DNA from 4 places in the Paenibacillus sp. FSL W7-1279 genome. Region 1 is predicted to be linked to each of the others. Evidence: riboswitches for the same ligand, from Rfam matches in the RefSeq annotation. Region 1 holds a riboswitch; each other region holds the start of a gene.
What was found. A riboswitch is a leader RNA that binds a small molecule or an ion and turns the genes downstream of it on or off. The one in region 1 is predicted to bind cyclic di-AMP.

Region 2: it holds a riboswitch for cyclic di-AMP, as region 1 does, so the genes downstream of both, MKY82_RS28605 (TrkH family potassium uptake protein) here and MKY82_RS18410 (universal stress protein) in region 1, are expected to answer to the same signal.
Region 3: it holds a riboswitch for cyclic di-AMP, as region 1 does, so the genes downstream of both, MKY82_RS20510 (C40 family peptidase) here and MKY82_RS18410 (universal stress protein) in region 1, are expected to answer to the same signal.
Region 4: it holds a riboswitch for cyclic di-AMP, as region 1 does, so the genes downstream of both, MKY82_RS00145 (G5 domain-containing protein) here and MKY82_RS18410 (universal stress protein) in region 1, are expected to answer to the same signal.

What each region holds. Positions count from the first base shown of each region.
Region 1 covers NZ_CP150215.1:4,157,296-4,161,471, reverse strand. Annotated here, with positions in the region: gene MKY82_RS18420 (glycosyltransferase) at 1-21, shown strand, start outside; gene MKY82_RS18415 (TrkH family potassium uptake protein) at 102-1,397, opposite strand; gene MKY82_RS18410 (universal stress protein) at 1,530-2,213, opposite strand; cyclic di-AMP (ydaO/yuaA leader) riboswitch at 2,324-2,471, opposite strand; gene MKY82_RS18405 (TrkH family potassium uptake protein) at 2,647-4,011, shown strand; gene MKY82_RS18400 (sodium:proton antiporter) at 4,133-4,176, opposite strand, start outside.
Region 2 covers NZ_CP150215.1:6,315,555-6,319,730, reverse strand. Annotated here, with positions in the region: gene MKY82_RS28610 (type II CAAX endopeptidase family protein) at 1-1,643, opposite strand, end outside; cyclic di-AMP (ydaO/yuaA leader) riboswitch at 1,935-2,079, shown strand; gene MKY82_RS28605 (TrkH family potassium uptake protein) at 2,145-3,485, shown strand; gene MKY82_RS28600 (TrkA family potassium uptake protein) at 3,502-4,176, shown strand.
Region 3 covers NZ_CP150215.1:4,618,209-4,622,384, forward strand. Annotated here, with positions in the region: gene MKY82_RS20500 (2Fe-2S iron-sulfur cluster-binding protein) at 1-96, opposite strand, end outside; gene MKY82_RS20505 (stalk domain-containing protein) at 325-1,599, shown strand; gene MKY82_RS20510 (C40 family peptidase) at 1,824-2,300, opposite strand; cyclic di-AMP (ydaO/yuaA leader) riboswitch at 2,304-2,434, opposite strand; gene MKY82_RS20515 (hypothetical protein) at 2,694-3,221, shown strand; gene MKY82_RS20520 (ROK family protein) at 3,616-4,176, opposite strand, start outside.
Region 4 covers NZ_CP150215.1:29,011-33,186, reverse strand. Annotated here, with positions in the region: gene rsmA (16S rRNA (adenine(1518)-N(6)/adenine(1519)-N(6))-dimethyltransferase RsmA) at 1-283, opposite strand, end outside; gene rnmV (ribonuclease M5) at 280-831, opposite strand; gene MKY82_RS00145 (G5 domain-containing protein) at 1,017-2,204, opposite strand; cyclic di-AMP (ydaO/yuaA leader) riboswitch at 2,476-2,690, opposite strand; gene MKY82_RS00140 (TatD family hydrolase) at 2,896-3,660, opposite strand; gene MKY82_RS00135 (HD domain-containing protein) at 3,757-4,176, opposite strand, start outside.

The DNA of each region.
Region 1 (4,176 bases):
CGGCTACACCATCACTTTTGAGAGAATTCCTTTAACAAGGGATATGTGTCCAAAAGTTAAGGTGTTATTGGACAAGAAAATTCTTGATTGGGAACCCTGAGTTAGCCAATCAAGATATGATCTTCCGCATAACCAATTTTGGATGTGCGTTTTTTCTGAGCCAATGCGTAAGCCAGCGTTAAGGGCCCCAGACGACCGGCAAACATCGTTATCGTTACAATGACTTTCCCTACGGGGGACAATTCACTTGTCAATCCCATCGACAAACCGGTGGTGCTAAATGCTGATGTCGCTTCAAACAACACTTCCAAGAAGTGTTCTTCGAGCATACCTTCGGAGATGGTCAGCAACAGGGAAACGCCCAGCACGACCACCAAAGAACTCATGACAACCGCCAGGGCGCGCATGACGGTTTCTCCTGCTATTTTGCGTTTGAAGGCATGGATTTGACCGCCCCCGCGAAAGGTTTGGATCGTAGCTAGGATGAGTACAACAAGGGTATTGATCTTAATACCGCCGCCTGTTCCTCCGGAAGCAGCACCGATGAACATCAGAATAATAATGAAAAACTGAGAAGCCGCCAGCATGCTACCGATATCTATCGTGTTAAACCCCGAGCTTCGAGGCGTTATGCCTTGGAAAAAAGCAGCCAGCACTTGTTCGCTTTCGCTCAATTGGCCAAAGGTTGACGGATTCCAGCTCTCTAAAAAGTATATAAATAGAAAACCGAGCAGGGACAGCGTTCCTGTTCCGACTAGGACAACCTTGGAGTGAAGCGAAAGCTTCTTCCATGAACGTTTTTGGAATACATCCACAATGACGATATAGCCGAGGCCTCCAATGATAAATAGCAGGACAATCGTAATATTGACGATCGGATCGCCGACAAAGGGAGAAAGGCTGTCAGACCACAGGGCAAATCCGGCATTGTTGAATGCCGAAACGGAATGGAAAAGTGCGTAGTAGGCTGCCTGTCCCCACCCGACGTCCTGTTGCCAACGGAGCGTAAGGACAATCGTAGCCAAGGCTTCAAACGCGAATGCAATGAGTACCATATACATGGATAATTTAACCAAACCTTGTGCCGAGGTCGAATGCGTGGTTTGCTGAATAATCATTCGTTGCTTCAAGCCAATCCTTTTCCCCAGAACAATGGCAACCATAACGCCAAAGGTCATAAAGCCGAGCCCGCCAATTTGAATCAAGATCATGATAATGACTTGTCCAAAAGTTGAAAAAACACTACCGGTATCCAAGACAACGAGCCCGTTTACGCATATTGCTGAGGTGGCTGTAAATAAAGCATCCAGCAGACCAATTGACCTCCCGGTGGAGGAAGAGTAGGGCAGCGCGAGCAATGTGGTCCCGATTATTATTAAAGTGAAAAAGACAAGCATGACGAGTTGAGGGGGACTCATATTTTTTTTAAGCTTGTTGATAAACAACTCCATTGTGTCAGGAGCGGAATGTTGTGTATATCGATCTTTTGAATTCATAAATGTTCTTCTCACAAGTTCCACCCTCATTCTTTATTGATCGCCGGGTTTATCAAAGAATTTTCTGTTTTGGAAAAAAGACGACTCTACCACTTTTCCGTGACTTATTTTCAAATATTGGATCTCGTGGTCTGTTTTTATTTTCAGCAAGCCGGTGTCAAAATCGGTATTTAACTCTTTGAAAAATAGACCCTCGGCTATTGGATCGCCCCCGGATTCCTTACCGCCAAGCAGATAATGAGAACCCTCCCTGAACACAGTGACTCGAATTCCCCGTTCATGGGTGTCAGCCATTTGATCATCCATCCTTTGAACCGCTACAATGTGCAAATCCGTTTCGCCGATCTGGTTAAGGAGTTCGTTGACAAACGAACCACGCGTAATTTCTTGCCACCGCGTTTGACCGGATTGTCCGATGATTAGCTGGGTAATTTGATGATTCTTGGCGGTTTCCGCTATGATTTCCGAAGCTTTGCGATCTTCATTCGTTTTGACAATGAAGGTTGCCCCATACTCGTCGCATTTCATTTGCCACTCAGCCATATACCTTTCTTGTGCCTGATCTAACTCATCTTCACGCAAGGGTATAACGCTCAACACAAACAGGGGACACTGAAGAAGTCTGGCTAATTCGCCGCCTCGACGGATGAGACGTTCTCCGTTTGGACCGTAATACACGCATACCAGTATCTTTTCATTGTTAAGCAGAATAATCATTCCTTTCTTTTCTAAACACAACAGCTTTAACAAAAAAGGCCTGGAGGCAGAGAAAAATCTGCTTCTAGGCCTTGGCTGTACGGATCATGGACAAGTCAAAGTAGTAAGAGTGTTCTTTCCCAAGACGCTGACGAGGTTAGCTGTCGGATTCGGGATTGAGAGTTCCCGTTCCTTCTTATCCAGAAAGAATTCACCCCTAAAGCTTAGTCGCTTTGTTGGTTCCCCCGTTCCTCATAGAGGATTAAGCATTCATGCGTATGAAATTTATCGTAATAAATATTATGCTAAAACATGCTGAAAGTAAACAGTTAGCGATCAGTCAACAACATCATATCATTGGATTGCAGCAAAAATTATGCTTTACTATGGTATATACTACGCAAAGAAGTCTACGGGGTTTCATGGTCTGTCGTATCTGAAAGGGGAAAATAGGATGGCTAAAGGCAAATCGGAGCCGCTAAAATCATTAAAACAGTTTAACCTATCATCTTCACGACTGATCCTTCTTGGTTTCGCCGCACCGATTGTAATCGGCGCGATCTTGTTAGCCTTGCCCATATCATCGTCATCAGGTGAAGGTGTAGGTTGGTTAAACGCTTTGTTCACCTCAACATCTGCAGTGTGCGTAACCGGATTGGCCGTAGTGGATACAGGAACCGACTTTTCCCTTTTTGGTCAAATCATGATCATGTGCCTGATTCAAGTCGGCGGTCTTGGTTTCATGACCTTCGGAGTTTTGATCGCCGTTGTGCTTGGAAAGAAAATTGGACTGAAAAATCGACTGCTCCTCCAAGAATCCACTAACGCATTATCAACGCAAGGCGTAGTGAGGCTATCGCTAGGTATTTTTCTGATTGCGCTCATTATCGAGTTCGTCGGAGCAGCCTTGTTAATTGTTCGTTGGGAGGAGGAACTGGGCTTGGGGCAAGCTATTTATTATGGGGTGTTCCACTCCATCTCATCATTTAATAACGCTGGCTTCAGTCTTTGGTCAGACAGTTTGAGCCGGTATGTGGGAGACCCGCTGGTCAACATCGTCATCACCCTGCTTTTTATCATTGGTGGGCTTGGATTTACTGTTGTTCTGGACTTATGGAAGCATAGAAGGTGGAATAAGCTGTCCCTTCATTCAAGAATCGTTTTGTCGACTTCAGCATGTCTATGTTTAGCCGGGTTTATCGTAATTTTCATTATTGAGTTGTTCAACTCCCGTACGTTCGGCTCTTTGAGCTGGGGAGAGCGAGTATGGGCGGCTTATTTTCAAGGCGTGGTGACTCGTACGGCCGGGTTTAATACCATCGACATAGCCGCGATGATGACGACTTCTCAGTTTTTCATGATTTTCCTCATGTTTATCGGTGCTTCCTCCGGATCCACGGGAGGCGGGATCAAAACCAATACATTTGCCGTACTGTTATTCACATTGATTAGTATTATTAAGGGGAAGCAGGACGTGCAGTTGTTAAATCGACGCATCCCCCAATCGATTATCCTCCGATCCATAGCCGTCATGGTGATCTCAGTGAGCGTTGTGATTGTCGCTACATTCTTGTTAACCATAAGCGAGCATAGCTTGCAAAAGGACTTTATGGAAGTTCTGTTCGAAGTGACCTCAGCCTTCGGCACCGTTGGCCTATCGATGGGATTGACGCCTGAGCTGTCTCCTTTTGGTAAAGGAGTCATCATTTTGACCATGTACATCGGCAGACTCGGCCCCTTAACGCTGGCCTTCGCGCTGTCGCAAAGAGTAGTCAAACAAAAGTACCGGTTGCCTGAAGAGAAAGTGCTTATTGGTTAAGAGTGGTCGATCTGCAAATCGGGATACGAAAAAATAAGGTTCAGCTGGAGTCGTTTAATTCGATCTCCGGGGCTGAACCTTATACTCGTTTTATGTTCTGTTTTGCTTATACGGAGGGTTCTTACATATCTGCCCCGTCTTTTTCCTTCACGGGGCTGGCTAATC
Region 2 (4,176 bases), 2.2 Mb from region 1:
TTTGTTGGATTGAAACGGTAAATCGCAAAGGCGACCATCGCCGGAAGCACCATGTAGAACGCACCCATCAGCAAGTTGCTGGTATCCTTGAGCAGGATCAGGCTAATGCCCATCAAGATGCTATTAAAGATGACGTGGGAGAACATGGCCGCCAAATACCCGTATTTCAAAAAGATGTAGCTGAACAGCAAGCCGATGATAACCAGTTCAATGGGCCTGGAAATTACAGGGTATATCGGATAGAGTGTATGCCCGAGCGCCCAGATGATCGAGGTGATCAAACTGGCCACGAACGTATTGCGCACAATCTTTTTCAGCATCTTGATCCCGAACAGCCGATAGACGGCCTCCTCGGATATGCCGGCCAGCCAAGCCATCAGCGGAAAGAGCCAAGGATAGAGCATGTTGTAAGGCGACTGTGTGGCATCCGTGGTGGACCATGTATTCAAGGTCAGGCCCAGAACGACAAAGATAATGGATTGGACCCCAAGCAGGATGAAAGCCCACATATACCCCAGCTTCATGCTGTCCAGTACATAATGACCGTATCCGGGTTCTTTGGCGCGCGGCCATGGATTGAGCCCGTCTTCTTTGAGCCATAGCCCGCTGCCCCCGACAAGGGAGAAATAGAGCAGTGCGGAGAAGATGAGCGAATAGACCGCATAGAAAATCATCATCCCGAGTATGCCGGTTTGCGACATTCCCTCGGATTTGAAAACGGGAATCAGATTGTACGTATTCAGCATCTGAATGACAAACAGCAGCGCCGATAGGAACAGGCCGCGCTTAAACGACGTGTAGGCTCTGGTCTTCACGCTGTACACAATCGCAAGAATGCCAAGGATAAGGGTGAACAGGCCATACCCTGCGAGCGTCAGCAGCGTGGCATCTTGGGTCTGCTTGTTGACATAGGCGGAATGGGCGGCCGGGACCGAAAAAGATGGCTCATAGGAGCGTAATTTTCCCTGCTCGAAGGTGAAACGGTGCTCCAATCTGGAGTCGCCGATCTTGGAATCCGGATCCACATACCGGAGCTGGGGTTCCCCTTCCCGCGTGACCAGCTCCAGATGCGACAGGTCATAGCCCGCTCGCTGGAGCCAAGGCTCCGCAAGAGCCTGCTTCTCGGCTAATGACATGCCGTCCTCGACGACAAGCAGCATCTGTCTTTGCACATCGCCCTTGTTCAGCTCAATCCGGTCATAGCTGGAGCGGGTGTAATCGTATGAGAAGCCGACAATGCCTGAATTTTGCATGTGCACGTCCACATTGAGGGCATCGCCACCCGGCTCGCTGAAGCGAACGCGGTATACGTCATAGGGATATTTGGCTTCATAGGTTTTGTTGTATTCCGAAAGTCTTTTTTCTTTCGCCAGATATCCGTAAAGTTCCGATTTGGATTGATATGTAACCAGCGTGTCATCCGTTTTTGCAGCCATAAACTGCAAAAACTCCTGAGCAAAGCTTGAAGCCGCTTGCCGAGCCTGCTCCTTGGATATGATATTCGGAGATGCCATCTCGGTAGAATCCGAATTCGTCGACGGAAACACCTGAAATAATAGGAACAGAATCAGGCCGACTGCGGCAGGCGCGATGAGCTGCTTCAGTTTGGGCTTCAGCTTCAAGGGCTCTCTTGCACGATTCATGAAATTCCTCCTCTAAGAAAGTTGATACTCCCACTGGTATTCGATATGCCTGATTAAGAACGCATAGAGTCAATATAACATAGTTATGAAAGTCATAAGCAGCTTATCCCAATATCCGGAATAATGAAACAAATCGATGAAAATGAATGAAAGGTTTCGAAAACGTTAGAGAACCCTATGCTTGTATTCTTGAATATGCCCAATTCGCGCTCTTTTAAAGATTTTTTGGGTGAAAAACGGCATTGGGTTACGTACCGGATTGCGTTATAATCACATCATGCTTCAAGGAACCGAATATTCCAGCCGAATTTCGTACTGAAAATGGGGGAACCATGTAATTGGGGTGAATTTCATTATTCCCAGAATAATGAATAGGGCGACCTGTGAAAATGCCCGAATCCGTCAGCTAACCTCGTAGGCTGCAGCACAGGAACCAGACCGTAAAGGGCACTGCGTTTTCCAGTGTCTTTTTTTCTTGATTTTTTTTAAGAAGGTGACCGATTGAACTCTAAATTGAACTGGCTCAGGTTGTCTCCGCCGCAGATTCTCGTGCTTGGTTTCGCGGCTATTATTTTCATCGGGACGGCGCTGTTAATGCTGCCGATATCCACAAGTACAGGTGAACCGCTGGAATTTATCGATGCCTTGTTCACTTCGACATCGGCAACTTGCGTAACGGGTCTGGTTGTGGTGGATACAGGAACGACATTCAGCTCCTTCGGAGAGATCGTGATCATGCTGCTGATTCAGATCGGCGGGCTCGGATTCATGACGATGGCCACTTTGTTTGCCTTGGCTCTCAAAAGGCGCATATCGCTCAAGGATCGCCTCATTCTGCAGGAAGCGATGAATCAGTCCTCGATGGAAGGAATCGTAAGGCTGATTCGCAGAGTGCTCCTGTACTCCCTGATCATCGAGGCCTGCGGTGCCTTGATTCTATCGATCCGCTGGGCGTTTGATATGCCGATCGGCCAAGCGATTTATTATGGCGTTTTTCATGCAGTCACGATGTTTAACAACGCCGGTTTCGATTTGTTTGGCGATTTTCGGAGTTTGACCGGGTATGTCTATGATCCTGTAGTCAACGTTGTCGTGATGTTTTTGATCGTCTCGGGCGGCATCGGTTTTATCGTATTATCCGATCTGATTGATTTCCGGAAACAGCGGAGACTTTCCTTGCACTCCAAAGTAGTGCTCACCATGACGGCTACCTTGCTGCTGGTTGGATTTATCGTCATTCTTATTTTTGAATTCACCAATCCGAGAACGCTCGGCTCCCTGAATTGGGGCGGAAAATTCTTCGGCGCATTATTCCAATCCGTAACGCCGCGTACAGCTGGCGCGAATACTATAGATATTACGGGGCTTAGACAGGCCACGCAATTTTTTATCGTTATTCTGATGTTTATCGGAGCATCCCCAGGGTCAACCGGGGGTGGTATCAAAACAACAACCTTCACCATTATGGTGGGGGCGGTCATCGCCATGATGCGCGGGCGTGAAGACATCGTCATGTTCCGTTATCGCCTGGCCCAGGAGCGGGTGCTGAAGGCACTGACCATTGCATTACTGGCACTGCTGCTCGTTCTGACCGTATCGATGATTCTGTCGACGACAGAGGAAGGGGATTTCCTGGAGATTCTATTCGAAACGACATCCGCCTTCGGTACGGTGGGTCTCTCCATGGGCTTAACGCCCGATCTGACGGTGTTCGGGAAGGTTTTGATCAGCATTACGATGTTTGCAGGGCGATTGGGGCCTTTGACGCTTGCTTATGCACTGGGGCCGAAAAAGGGTAAAGAATTATATCGTCATCCGGAAGGCAAAATGATTATTGGATAAGGAGTACTGGAGAGACATGAAACCAAAGCAATTTGCAATCATCGGTTTGGGACGATTTGGCGCCAGCCTGGCGCTTGAACTGATGGAACAGGGATATGAGGTGCTCGGCATCGACCGAAATGAAGAGGTTGTCGAGGATATGAGCGAGCTGCTGACACACACGGTGGTGGCGGATGCTACCGATGAAGAGGTGCTTAAATCGCTCGGTATCCGTAACTTCGATTGCGGCATTGTTGCGATCGGAAACGATATTCAGATGAGCATCTTATCCGCCATCTTGTTGAAAGAGCTTGGTGTCGCCATGGTCGTTGCCAAGGCGATTTCGGTGCTGCACGGCCGGGCGCTGGAGAAGCTGGGCGTCGACCGGGTGATCTTTCCGGAACGGGATATGGGGATCCGGGTAGCTCACCAGCTTGTCACGCCCAATCTGCTTGACTATATCGAATTATCCAAGGACTATCTGATTGTGGAGATGACGGTCACGGACTGCATGGACGGAAAAACGCTTAGCGAGCTCAATACGAGGGTTCGTTACGGTGTCAGCGTGGTGGCCCTGAATAAACAATCCGGCATCATCGTAGCGCCGACAGCCATGGATGTGGTGAACTCCGGCGACATTATGGTCGTTATCGGCTCCAATGATAATGTGGATCGCTTTGAGTCTGAGGTTGTGAATATGCTCGAAAAATAA
Region 3 (4,176 bases), 460 kb from region 1:
CGGATCCGGTACGGCTTCCATTATCTCTTCTGCTGGAGGGATCGAGGCTTTGTCTCCGCTATCCCCGCCCTTTTTCTTCTTCCAGAATTTAAACACCCGTATTATCCCCCTATGCATGTCATCATCAGGTTATGTATCAAATCCTTCATTTATTATACTGGAAAGTTTAAAAAATCAATATGCTTACTCATATCTATTCTATGACATTGACATCATGGAATTGGAACTCTATGAAAATTTTGCTATACTAGCGTATGCTAGACCCAATTCCATATTCTATGAAATCATTCTATTATTTTAATGGATCGGAGGAAATACATAAGCATGCTGCACAAACAAATAGGAAAAACAGCTGTTGCTGCCGTTCTTGCCTTATCCCTGCTCGGCACCACCTCCCATGTTAGCCAGGTACATGCAGAGCCTGCCATATCGGTAAAGCTGGATGACGTTACGCTAACCTTCGATGCGGCTCCGCGGGTTGACAAAGGGGTCACCTACGTTCCATTCCGGACGGTTGGAGAAGCACTGGGCATTCAAATCACATGGAATAGCAAGACGCAAACCGTGAAGGCCATTGGCAGCGTGAAAGGCCAATCGACTGAAGTATTACTTCAAGTGGGGAGCACGAACGCAACCGTCAATGGAAAAAAAGTGAAGCTTGCAGCTCCGCCGGTGGAGCGGGAAGGCCGTGTGCTGATCACGCTCAGCTCGTTCAGCAGCCAATTCGGCGTTGATGTCGGCTGGAACCAGGCGACTCGTACAGTCTCCCTCGTATCGCCACAGCGCGACATGCATTTGAGAGCTTTCTATGCATTACAATCTTTCCAAGAACGGGATCTTGTGGGATCCATGAATTCAGTTGCCTTTGGCTGGAGCCGCATCGATCGCGAGGGTCAGTTCACGCTTCAAGGGGATGAGTACCGCCTCCCCGCTGCGGCTGGCGACGTTACGCCGCAATCGATTGTAGCAGATGCTGCAAATCAGAATATTAAACCATATCTCATGGTTTATGCCTTGGATGGGAACGGCGAGTTAACCAAGGTCCTAAGCGATAGCAACCTGCGCCAAAAGTCTATTGAAGGCATCACATCCGCGGTAGCGGAGAACGGATTCGGCGGTGTTGTGCTTGACTTTGAAGGGCTCGGATTTAAACTGGATGCCGTGAAGCAGCAGAAGCTGCTCAATGATTACGTCAAGCAATTGAAAGCCGCATTGCCGAATGACGTTGCCCTGTCTTTAGCCGTGCCGCCATTGAACAGCGCCTATAAAGGTTATGATTACAAGACACTGGCCTCTATCGCTGATGACCTGATTGTTATGGCCTATCAGTACAATCCGGTTGGAACCAAATCTCAGGTTCCCGAACCGAACAGTCTGGTGGACCAAGCGATCCAGCTGGCACTCCAAGCAGGCGTCCCGAAGCAGAAGCTCCTGCTTGGCATCAGTTTAAGCAGCGAAACCTCCACTTCCGTGGACGATAAACTCGGCTTGGCCAAACGTTATGACCTGAAGGGAGCCGCCTTCTGGCGTCTGGGCTTGTTCCGTCTCTATAATAATGGAATGGAAGCTGCCGTGAATGCCTCTGTTGTTAAGGAGTAACCGAACACCCCCTTGTGGGATGATAGACTTATAGTAACAAAAACGTCTATCGACGTACTTTCACAGATGACAGACAGTTAGTAGAAGTTTTTCTTGCGATATCAGGAAGTCACAAGCTTCGAAGTTTATACTCTCTCATATCTAAAAAAAGAAAGCCTGACAAGGTCATCCCTTTGTCAGGCTTTCTGATTATGTATCGTACTCTAAATGGCTGCGTAATCCAACTAGCTTGCGCTTCCTACCAGCTTTGCATAGTTTTCTTGACTCAAAACACGACGTGCCGTGACATAACGCGGCTCGTAATAGGAATCGCTAAGCTTGCTGATTCTGACTCCCTTGCTGCTGGAAGCATGTGCAAATTGTCCGTCACCAATGTAAACGCCTGCATGAGAAATTCCGCTACCGCTCGTATTGAAGAATACCAAATCTCCAACCCGCAGATCTTGGCGATCCACATGTTCACCGGCTTGAGCCTGGCTTTGGGAAGTGCGCGGAAGATCAATGTCGAAATTTCTAAACATGTACAGTATAAATCCGGAGCAATCAAACCCGCTGGTAGTCGTTCCGCCCCATTTGTATGGAGTTCCTACCAATTGCTTCACTTGATACTGAAAATTCGGTTGTTGATCAGCAAATGCTGAAACGGCACCAGAAGAAAAAATAATTGCAGACCCTAGCAAAGTGATGACAAACTTCTTCAAAATATGTTCTCTCCTTCGATGCCTACGGAGTTAGCTAAGGGTTCGGTTGAAGGTTCCCTATACTCTCTATACAAGAGTAATTCACCCAAGACGGTTCCCCCGTTTTCACAAACGAAATTCGGCAAAATTCATTAACGTTTTGTAACCTTCTCTTAATATAGTATACAAGCAAGGATGCTGTCAATGATATCCTAAAAATCTATCGTTTTATGTTTGGAGCTGTCGTAAAGATGAAGAATTTCGGCAGGAGATTGGTTAACCGTCTCACTCAGTCATGACAATTATGTAACTCTGTTCTCCTTTCCGCGCTGCTTTTTTAATTAATCTAGCAACTATTTACAAATCTATGCGTTTACATATCAGAAATGAAATTAAAGAGGTGATCCATCACTTATGAGTCAAATAACGATGGCAGAAGCACTAGCTGTTCGGGCAGCAATTAACCGTCTCATCAATCAGTTGATGTCGGAACGCTTGAACAACAGCAGCACGATTATTGAAAAAGGGGAGACGGCGGAATACCCTACGCGCAGCGTAGATGCCATTACGGAAGAAATCGAAGCGGCCGCGGCGGATTATAGGAAGCTGGATTTGCTGATGGCAATCTCCAATACCACGCAGACTATTCCCTGGAACGGCTCCGACATTACGATCATGGAAGCGATCGAGCTGGCCAAACAAATACGCAGCGATATCGGACAGCTTGCCCATCTCGGTTCCCGCAAGAAGCTGGAGCGCCAGAGCAGCCGTGGCAGCGGAGACGGTGCCATAACGCTGTTCAACGTCGCCTTATATGATCCAGAGGCTTATCAGGCGCTAGCCCGCAAGAAGGAACGCGAGGTAACCAAGCTCTCTTCGCTGATTGAGCATGCCAATCATACGTCTTTGATTACGTTTGACGCATCCAAGTACATGGAATAGCGACAGCCGCCGGCTCCAAGCCTGCAGGTCACCCCACGTGCGGGTTTGGAGCCGGCGGTTTCCGCCGGCGGGCGGGAAAGTGCGAGCAACCGTTTATTGTTTGTCGGATACAAACAAACCTAACCAGAAACCAAAAAAATCGACTCCAGCGCAAACGGATGACGGTTTACGGTTCACGCCTATCACTTGTTACTTGTTACGGACTTATGACGCAAATAAATGATCGCTCCGTTTCCCGCTCTCTCTATGAATAATTGGAAAGCCGCCCTTCTGAGGGCGGCTTTTGTTGATTTCTCTTTAGCTAGGTAACTGGATACTACGTCGTCATTCCGAGCGCTCTTTCTGGTATCTATTTATCATTGATCCTATTCGTATCATTCTCTTCAGGCCTATGCTACTGGAACAAAGCCGCAGCTCCAACCAGACCAACATCGTCCCGAAGTCCTGCAGGAACGATCTCGTACGTCCCTAAATAGGACGGCATGACCAGCTTATCCGTCATTTCCCGCAGCTGCGGGAACAACAGCTCACCTGCTCTGCTCACACCCCCGCCAATGACGATGCGATCGGGGTTAAAGCTGTGAATGACGTTAACCAGTCCAAGCGCCATGTAATAGATGGCACGATCAATGACCTCCATTGCAACGGGGTCTTGAAGACGTTTGGCCTCGAATACATGCTTGGCGTTCACTCCCGCATCAGCTGCCGCCAGTTCTGATATGACACTTGGCTGGGTAAGCATTCGCTGGGATGCTGCGAGTCCGATGGCTGTTCCAGAAGCAAATACCTCCCAACAGCCGTGGCTGCCGCAATTGCACTGCGGACCGCTGGGATCAATGATATGGTGTCCCAGTTCCCCAGCAAAGGAACTGCTGCCCAGGAACAGCTTCCCATCCAGCACGATGCCTGAGCCGATACCGGTGCTCAGCGTCACGTACACCATGTTCGTCGCCCC
Region 4 (4,176 bases), 3.4 Mb from region 1:
AGGGCTCCAGGACCTCCCGCAAGATGGGAATCAGGCGCTGATCAATTTCGACCGCGGTGACGGTTCCTGCCGTCTGTGCCAGCTTCTCGGTTAACGCACCGATCCCAGGACCGATCTCAAGCGCTCCCTTATCTTCATCCAGTCCTGCAGCCTCCACGATTTTATACAATATATTCTGATCGATGAGAAAGTTTTGACCCAGACTCTTCTTGAAGGAGAATCCATGCCGTGAGATGATCTCCTTCGTCCGTCTTGGTGTTGATATATCCTCGATCCGATTCATTGGCTTACGCCCCCTTCTTCCAGCTGTGAAAGTGCGGCCAGAAATTCTTCCCGCGATATTTGAAACATGGCCAATCGTTTATGGAATTGCTTGCTGTTGCAATATCCGATCCCGAGCAGGTTTCCCATCGTCATACGCCTTGCAGCAGCCTCCGGATGGGCTGATAATCCTGCCTCCAGCATGTCCTCCAGACTGATCAGGCTCTCTCCGCCCTCAAAGGAGGTATGTACCCGCTCCAGCGCACGCCGTATCGCTTCTGGCGAGGCATTCTCTACGCCGATATCCCCTTTGCGGGTAGCATCCGCTTCCGGAATAAAGGCATGCTTGCAGCCAGGGACACCCTGATCCACAATTTTGCGGATCCGCTCCCCTGCATGGTCAGGATCGGTTAATATAATAACGCCTCTGCGCTCCTGAGCAAGCGCTATGCGTTTCAGGATTTGTTTATTGATCGCTGAGCCGCCCGTTTCGATCGTATCCGCTTCTACGGCCCGTTTAATGGCAACGGTATCGTCTCTGCCTTCCACAACAATCACTTCTTTAATCATGCGTTTGTTCTCTTCCTTCCCAAGAAAACAGGCTTGTACAACCTCTAGGTTCTACCAACTTAGCCCTATATACTCCGTTCTTAACAAAACAAAAGAAGAGGAAATATTCCCTCTTCTTCATCATTATATATTATAAGCTAAATAGTATAGCATTAGAATGGTATTGTAAATTGGAATTCATGCGTCTAGTTCAATTCAGGTTTAACCGGACCGATCACGTAAACGGTGCGGCCGCTCTTCCGGCCGAAGTTTATGGCCGATTTCAGTGAATCATAATACACATCGATTTTGTTGCCTTTGATGGCACCGCCCGTATCTTCTGCACGACGGAAGCCAATGCCTTCGATATAGACCCACCAGCCGATCGGGATGATGTTAGGATCAACGGCGATGGTGCGTCCTTCTGTAACGCGTGTACCGGATGCAGTGCGTGTACCGATTCCCTGCTGCTCAGCGGAATACGCCGTCATCGACACGTTGTTCAATACCTTGCTGTATTTAAAATCAACGCCTGCCCGAGAAACCACGTTGTTCTCGACAGCCTTGGCGGTCGTTACTTTTTTCGTGCCGGACAATTTAGCCGGTTTAGCCTTTACATCGGTGGCTGCCGCCTGAACGATGACAGGCTTCTCTACTTTTTTCGTGCCAACAGCAATGATTTTATCCTTCGTTCTGCGTTCAATCTCTTGGGAGACCTTCGTCTTGGAAACCAGCTTGCCATTGTGGTAGACCTTCTCATAATGGTTCACCATGAGACCAGGCTCGCCCCGCTGAATAACGCGGTTATCCCCTCTCTCAAGCGATGGGTCGGCTGTTTTGATCACGCGGAAACTGCGATCCTCCGTCTCTTTAACTTTTTGTTTCGTGACGCGAACGACATCGATATTCATATTGCTGGTCAGCTTCGTGTTCTGTGCCGGTTGTACTATATCTTCACCCTGGATCGTAATACCAGCCTCTTTAAGTACATGATCAACCGTATCCTGGGATGTAAATATGGTTTTGGTTGTGCTGCCTACTGTAACTTTGACTGGAATTGCCCGGTCAATGATGATCCGGTCTCCATCCTGGATCGCGCCGTTTAAAGGCATCGAAATCTGATCCTGAGGACTCAACGTGATCGCTTGCTCATCCAGCAATTCCTGCAGCAATGATCCACGTGTTTCTACTGTGGTGACACGACCATCGACGACAAGCTGAACCTCCTTGCCTGCCTGATCATGTACGACCAACGATATGAGAAGTGATACCGTAACGGCACCCATGGCACCGAGCAACATCAGTTGACGCAAATTGTCATGCTTCCATCTCAATGCGTAAGACATGCTGGATGATTGTGATTCATGGGTTTCTTCAGGTTGAAAAATGCCCACTATTCCATCCTCCTTCATAGTCCCGCCGTCTAGGTAAACGCATGAATGCATTTGACGTGACTATAGCAATTTTTCTCACAAGGCGCCCTGCTATCTATCTACACCCTGCGTCAATTCCCGTCTTTCCGTCCATGTACCACCACCCCTTGTTTACCAAGAGTATGATGATCCCCTCTCCATTATTCAAAAATAAAAGAAAGCCATTGAAAGAGTACTAGAGGCTCTAACGTGGCTTCCTGATGATTAGAATCATGGAAATGGTATGCACGAGAATTCCCCTCTTATTTCGCTTACGGAGTTAGCTGTCGGGTTCGGACGTAAGAGAGACGCCCTAGATCCGGATACCCGCTCATGGCGAGATCCTTCAAATTCACCCCAAAGACCCGAAAAAGAAATCAAATACAGCTGCGCGCATTCAGACCAGTATGCACGGCGGTATCGGTTCCCCCGTTCCCCAAAATTTCGGAGATTAAGCGAGACGGTTCATGAAATATTCGGCCGCGATCTGCACATCGCAGCTTCTTATCACTGAAAAGATGATATCCTGTTTGTATGCAGGTTGTAAAGCAACATTCAACCACATTTTCTCATGTAAAAGGTTAAAATATTGTAATATCAACGCCTTTTCTGATTAAAAAACTTTAATTAATCGAAAATGCTCCCTTTTTCATCGCTTTTGCTCTCGTTTTCGTTAAATACCAAATCGTTCCAGCGCATTTTGGGTGGTAATTTGGGCCAATTCCTCATAGGACAACCCTCTAATTTCGGCTGCCGCCTCCGCCACCAATTTTACATAAGCGGTCTCATTTCGTTTCCCGCGGAAGGGATGAGGTGTTAGGTAAGGGGAGTCCGTTTCGATCAATAATCGATCAAGCGGAACCTGCGCCAAAACCTCTTTGGGCTGCTTTGCATTTTTGAAGGTAATCGGCCCGCCAAACGAAATATGGAATCCCATATCGAGACATATTTTGGCCGTTTCCCAGCTTCCGGAGAAGGAATGCATGACACCGCCCACCTCGGAGGCTTTTTCCTCGCGCAAAATTCTCACGATATCTTCATGCGCATCCCGATTATGAATGACAATCGGCATGTTCAATTCCCGGGCCAGTCCGATCTGACGCCGAAGCACTCGGTGCTGAACTTCTTTCGGAGACGTATCCCAATAATAGTCCAAACCGATCTCTCCTATAGCCACCACTTTCTCGTGACTGCACAAAGAGGCGATCCAATCCAGGTCCTGATCCTCCATGGTAATGGCGTCTACAGGATGCCAGCCTACCGCTGCATATATAAAATCATAAGTTTCTGCCAGCTTCATCGTAGTCGGAATCGTCTCCCGGTTAAATCCAATATTGATCATCCGGGTCACACCGGCTTCGAGTGCCCGCTGGATTGCCTCTTCCCGGTCTTCGTCGAATTGGGGAGCATCCATATGAGTGTGCGTGTCGAACAACATAAAATCCACACTCTCCTTCCTGTCGTTTCTGTGTCGTATATCTTCCATTAGCTGGGTAAATTGCAGATAAACCAAATGTTCCTGTATTCTACCTAGCTAATGTTGTTGTTTGAAAACACTGGCTATCTTCTCCGGCATTTGAGCCAGCAGCGGACTTACCTTCTCCTCCGGATAATAAAGGTGGTACCGTCCTTTATGAATGCCGCTGATCGAGCGTACAATATCGGATACCTCCGAGATTTCCTTCAGCTCATCATGCCGATCCAGAAGCAGGATTTGCTTCTCGTTAAGCGGCATATCGGAATGAACCTTATCATAAGGAAGATCCGTTGGAAAATCAATCTCCAGGTCATATTCCGGATGCAATCCCACGGCACTGAATGCGTGGCGTATCCCGTCGATGGTCTCCAGATCGATGTTGTCGATTTCTACATATTTGTAGAGCTTTCGGTGCATGAAACGGCCGCATAATTCGCTAAGAAGAGGATCTTCCTCCTCCGTCCATTGCAGAAAGGC